DNA from 2 places in the Planococcus liqunii genome. Region 1 is predicted to be linked to the other one. Evidence: predicted binding sites of a transcription regulator. Region 1 holds the regulator's gene; the other holds the start of a gene.
What was found. Region 1 encodes LexA, which represses DNA repair genes until DNA is damaged. Its sites were predicted from a motif close to CGAACATATGTTCG; they were not measured.

Region 1 (3,139 bases):
ATATCGTACAAAAGAAGAGGCATTTCTGCAATATATTAGCCCTGTTTCATCTGTTCAAATTCTTTATAGCGCCGATGGACGGTTGCTTTGCTGGCCTTGTAGCCAAACCCTTGCAAGGTGATCGCAATCTCATGGAAAGTCAATCCGTTTTCTTTCAGGCTGACAATTTGGTCAATCGGCAAATCAAGGCGTTCCCGGCCTTCCGGATTGCCTTTGCCTTTCAAGTTTTTTTCAGGTTTATAGCCATTTTCGACTGCGCGCTTCATGCCGCGCTTGATTTTGGCATTATGTATTTTCCGTTGATATTCTTCTACAATCGCTAAAATTTCCAGCACCATATCGTCCATATCGTTTAACGCGATTGGACCCCGGTCGGATAAGGTATACACTTCAACTCCGTATTTTTTCATGACATGCAAAAGAGCAATGCGGGCATGGCCTCGCCCAAGACGGGTTTCGTCCTGGACAAAGACCGCATCGATTTTTTCAGTCTTGATGCAATTCAGCATTTCGAGCAGACCTTCCCGGTCCATTTCATAGCCGCTATGCTGATCGGAAAAAATTTGGTCAACGATATACGATTGTTCAAATGCAAATTTCAGCAATTCTTCTTCTTGTCTTTCGAGCGAAGTTTCTTGAGTGTCTTTCGTGGTACTGACTCGGCAATAGATTAACGCAGTCTTTTTCATTCTGCATCACCTGCCAGCTTGATGGTTTCATCTGGGGCATATTTTAGTCGATCACTGGGAATCTTAATCGATTGACCGGCGACGATTTTCGAAGTAGTTAAACCGTTTTCCTTCATAATTTCGTCTATCCACTGCTGATGGGGAGTTTCACCGCTGAAAGATTCCGCTAATGTCCATAAAGTATCGCCTTCTTCAATTTGCACATGGCTCATTTGAGCTTCTTCGTTATTGTGGTTCACCACGGTAAAAATCGAAAATATAAGAATCAATGTAAATAATGCAGTAAAATAAGAATGTTTTTGGATAATTGTCATATGAACCGCCTCCTAGGAATGTGTGTTCGGAATATATGTTCTTATGTTAATGCGAACAAGTGTTTTTGTCAACAAATAAATTCGAACCTATGTTTGCATTTCAAAGCCCAAGTTGATATACTATGGGTAGAAAAACATAACTGAACAACTAAAAAGAGGTGAAACTGTTGAAAAAAGTATCGAAGCGCCAAGAAGATATTTTAACTTTCATAAAAGACGAAGTTCGGGCAAAAGGCTATCCGCCTTCCGTACGTGAAATTGGAGAAGCAGTTGGCTTGGCATCAAGTTCGACTGTCCATGGCCATTTGGCAAGATTGGAAAGCAAAGGCTTAATCCGGCGCGACCCGACAAAACCAAGAGCGATTGAAATTATCAGCACAGACGATGCGTTAATCGAAAAAAATCCTGTATTGCATGTGCCTTTGATCGGTAAAGTTACGGCAGGCTTGCCAATTACGGCTATTGAAAACGTGGAAGAATACTTCCCATTGCCGCAAAGCTACGGCACGGAAGAAGACCATATCTTCATGCTGGAAATTATGGGTGAAAGTATGATCGAAGCAGGCATCCTGAACGGGGACTACGTTGTTGTACGCCAGCAGCAGTCCGCAAACAATGGCGACATTGTTGTCGCAATGACTGCTGATGACGAAGCAACCGTCAAACGCTTTTTCCGCGAAGAAGGCTACTTCCGTTTGCAGCCTGAAAACTCCTCGATGGATCCGATTATCGTAGACCAAGTCTCCATTTTGGGCAAAGTCGTCGGCGTCTACCGCCAAATTCATTAAAAAAGATTGTTTCTTGTTAACCTATGCAAGAACCATGATGGCCCAAACGAAAAAACGCTGAGATTTTTTTCTCAGCGTTTTTTCATTTGGAATGACTTTGTGCTTTTTATTTTTCACACGAAAACACCAGCATGACCGGGATGCGCCGGCGCCGCTGATACTCTTCCTCGCTGGTGAACGATTGGCGGTCGGGTTCCCCTTCACGCAAAGCTTTCACTTTAAAACCGGCTCCTGTCAAAGCTGTAAAATAAGTTTCAATTGTCCGGTGGTGTTTGACGACGATTTTATCAATCCAAGGTTCTTTTCGTTCACCTTGGATAAAATAGTCATCGACCAGCCAGTTTTCTCTTCTTTCACCGGCTTGCTTGCTTTCAAATGACGAAGTCGTCAAAGGATGCTGAACACTGAACAGGAAATGGCCTTGTTCGTTTAAGCTTGCGTACACTTTGGCAAATAATGTTTCGACATCTTCTATATAGTGTATGGCAAAGCGGGACGTCACTACATCAAACCTTCCCTTTGGAAAAGGGTATTCTTCCATTGTCCCTTGAAAAAGAGTGCCAGAGGTCTCTTTTAAGGTTTCCTTCGCCAATAAGGCCATGGCTTCAGATCCCTCGACTCCTTCATAGGATACTGCTCCTGCAGCCATCAGTTCACGCCCGAAAGCGGCATCTCCACAACCCAAATCCAGGATGCGCTTCCCGCTCACATCTCCTAACAGTTCGAAAATGATCGGCTTTTCAATTGCATTGTTCGGGCTTTCTTGCCGCCCTCTGCGTTTTAAATAATTCGATAAAAAATCAGTTTGGTCATATACACTTGAGCCTTTGAATTCCAATGCTGCGATTCCCCCTTTGTTTTCTATCCCATTTTTTGGCTATAAAACAAGCATGCGCTGCGAGAGCGATGCTTGTTTTATCAAGATTCATTGACAACGATATATTTTACAAGATTAATCGTGATCCGGTAAATTTTTTTGCTTGCTTCATCCGTCACATCATATGTTCCGTTTGAAGGGATTTTGGCTAAAGCAGATTCTTTGTCTACAGCTTGTACAGAAAGAACAATCGTGTTGCCTTGGTCGAAATAAAATTCCACTTGAAATGTTTTCATTTGGTGACCTCCTCTGTTATTGCTTTAAGACGCTTCCTTCAGTGTAACATACCGGCAGGCTATTGCTGATTATATATTTCTTTATAGGCAATAACTTTCAGGGCCAGCATTTCTTCCTCCGTCAGTTTGCCTTCCAGTTTCTGCACGGCTTCCTGTGGCGTCATGGTGCCGCTTTGGACACCATTTCGTATCGTATTCAGTTCAGTCATGCCAACTTTTTGAACTAGTACCCGAG
Region 2 (3,139 bases), 680 kb from region 1:
CTCCATGCACGCCCTTTCGTAGACATTACCATTTGATTTTCGGTTCGGTTCCTGCCTTGATTCTGCCAATATTCGCCCGGTGACGGTAAATGATGAATGTTGCCAAAACAATGATGACTGCCAGGAACAAGTAGTCGCCTGTATTGATTGCATAAATGGTGGTGTAGATGACGGCTACAACCGCCAAAATGATGGAGGACAGCGAAACCATCTTGGTGATTTTCAAGGTGATCAATAGGACCGCCACCGCTACCAGGAAAAGCGGCCATTGGTACCCCAGCAGGATGCCGCCGGAAGTCGCTACGGCTTTGCCGCCTTTGAATTTCGCGAAAACCGGGAACATGTGGCCAACGACAGCAATCACCCCGAAGATCAGCGGGTGGATATTGGTGTCGATATAAAGCGGGATCAAGGTGGCTGCTGTCCCTTTTAAAATATCCAGTACGGTCACGACGATCCCCGCTTTGGCGCCTAAGGTCCGGAACGTGTTGGTCGCGCCGAGGTTGCCGCTTCCTTTGGTCCGGATATCTGTGTTGTAAAAGATTTTTCCAATCCACAATGCGGAAGGAATTGAGCCAAGCAAATAAGCTAAAAGTACTGGAAGCAATATATCCATTTTGAACTCCTTTGAACCATACTATTTATCCTGCATCAACAGCCAAAAAACGGCCATTAAAACCCAAGCGAGGGACTGCCGGTTGGGCTGGATCGCCCACGGAATGCCATTTCACTTTACGTTTTTAGTTTAACACGAAGCGAGTTCTTTGAACAATATGTCTCTGATTGTTCACCTGACTCCCTCAAATAAGGTATGATAGAATAAAAGGACAGGTGATTCTCATGAACAATCCAAGCCGTGAAGAAATCAAGAAAATCCTCGATACTGCAAAAACTATCGCAGTCGTGGGCCTAAGCCCGAATCCGAACCGGACTTCTTATATGGTATCTGAAGCGATGCAAAAAGCGGGTTACCGCATCATTCCGGTCAACCCCGTTGCCGACGAAGTGCTGGGGGAGAAAAGTTATGCGACGCTCGCTGATATCCCGCATCCGGTCGACATCGTCAACGTCTTCAGACGCAGTGAATTTTTGCCGGAGCTCGCAAAAGAGTTTGTCGGGATCGATTGCCCTGTGTTTTGGACGCAGTTGAATGTGGTAGATGAAGACGTTTTCAATGAATTGGCGGATGCCGGCTACACCGTAATTATGGACCGCTGCATCAAAGTGGAACACGCCATCCTGAAGTAGTGGAAAAGGGCAGCCAGCATAATCAATAATTCCAATGGCTGGCCAACCGGCAGTAAATCCGATTTAGGCAGAAGGGCGCTCTGCGCTCTTTTTTCTATGATAATTGACAGATGGCCGGGTTACCGATACGATTAAAAGAGAAGAAAGTACGAACAGATGTTTGTTGGAGGGAACTTAATGGCAAAAACTAAAAATACGGCATACAACGAAGAAGCGATTCAAGTACTCGAAGGCCTAGATGCCGTTAGAAAACGCCCGGGTATGTATATTGGTTCGACCGACACCAGAGGGCTTCACCATTTGGTCTATGAAATTGTTGATAACTCTGTCGATGAAGCACTCGCCGGATTTGGAGATAGAATTACCGTAACGATCCATGAAGATAACAGCATCAGCGTCCGGGACTACGGACGCGGAATGCCGACCGGCATGCACCGAAGCGGAAAACCGACGCCTGAAGTCATCTTGACTGTGCTTCATGCCGGCGGGAAATTCGGCCAGGGCGGCTATAAAACGAGCGGAGGCCTCCACGGAGTTGGGGCGTCCGTTGTCAACGCGTTGTCGAAATTCCTGGAAGTGACGATTTACCGGGACGGCAAAAAATACCGCCAACGGTTTGAAAACGGCGGCAAAGCGGTCACGACGCTCGAAGAAATCGGATCGACCAAAGAAACCGGCACAACGATCCATTTCTTGCCGGACGAATCGATTTTCTCAACCACCAAATACAATTACGAAACGCTCAGCGAACGGCTGTGTGAATCAGCGTTCTTGCTGAAAGGCCTGAAAATCGAACTGATCGACAAACGCACGGAAACTGAAGAAACCTTCTTTTTTGAAACGGGCATTGAAGCGTTTGCCGCTTATTTGAACGAAGAAAAAGACGTGTTGCATCCGGTTGCCTATATCGAAGGGGAACAGGACGACATGGAAGTGGAGTTTGCGTTCCAGTTTAACGACGGCTATTCCGAAACGATCCTATCGTTTGTCAACAACGTCCGCACGCGTGACGGCGGGACGCACGAAACCGGCGCGAAAGCCGCAATGACGCGTGTCTTCAACGATTACGCACGAAAGATCAATTTGTTGAAAGACAAAGACAAAAACCTGGAAGGATCGGACATCCGCGAGGGGCTTGCGGCCATCGTATCGGTCCGGATACCGGAAGGCCTTTTGCAGTTTGAAGGCCAGACGAAAAGCAAGCTCGGCACAAGCGAAGCGAGAAGCACGGTTGATGCGATTGTTTCCCAGAAACTGATGTACTTTTTAGAGGAAAACGCCGACCTCAGTGCGTCGCTTGTCCGTAAAGCCATCCGTGCCTCCCAGGCGCGCCTCGCAGCCCGAAAAGCACGGGAAGATGCCCGAAACGGCAAAAAGCGCAAAAAGTCGGATGTGCTGCTGTCCGGCAAATTGACGCCGGCCCAGTCGCGGAATGCGTCCAAAAACGAATTGTATCTAGTGGAGGGTGACTCTGCCGGAGGTTCTGCCAAACAAGGCCGGGACCGCACATTCCAGGCGATTTTGCCGCTTCGGGGGAAAGTCGTCAATACCGAAAAAGCGAAGCTGGAAGAGATCATGAAAAACGAGGAAATCTCGACAATCATCCACGCTATCGGCGGCGGCGTATCGAGCGATTTCTCGATTGAAGACATTGCCTACAACAAAATCATCATCATGACCGATGCCGATACGGACGGCGCCCACATCCAGGTGCTGCTGCTGACGTTCTTCTACCGCTACATGAAGCCGTTGATCGAAGCGGGGAAAGTGTTTATTGCCTTGCCGCCGCTCTACAAAGTATCCAAAGGCGTCGGCAAAAAAGAAGTCGTCGATTACGCCTGGACGGAAGCGGACCTGGAAGCGTCGACGAAAAAAGTCGGAAAAGGCTATA

Region 2: parE (DNA topoisomerase IV subunit B) is a predicted target of LexA. The motif match lies at 1,398-1,411, and genes of this name have one in related genera.

Annotation. Positions count from the first base shown of each region.
Region 1 covers NZ_CP129238.1:2,429,120-2,432,258, forward strand. Annotated here, with positions in the region: gene QWY22_RS12335 (YneB family resolvase-like protein) at 36-689, opposite strand; gene yneA (cell division suppressor protein YneA) at 686-1,003, opposite strand; gene lexA (transcriptional repressor LexA) at 1,171-1,791, shown strand; gene QWY22_RS12350 (class I SAM-dependent methyltransferase) at 1,898-2,629, opposite strand; gene QWY22_RS12355 (hypothetical protein) at 2,710-2,904, opposite strand; gene QWY22_RS12360 (hypothetical protein) at 2,964-3,139, opposite strand, start outside.
Region 2 covers NZ_CP129238.1:1,751,580-1,754,718, forward strand. Annotated here, with positions in the region: gene QWY22_RS08845 (HesB/YadR/YfhF family protein) at 1-1, opposite strand, end outside; gene plsY (glycerol-3-phosphate 1-O-acyltransferase PlsY) at 26-616, opposite strand; gene QWY22_RS08855 (CoA-binding protein) at 841-1,248, shown strand; gene parE (DNA topoisomerase IV subunit B) at 1,426-3,139, shown strand, end outside.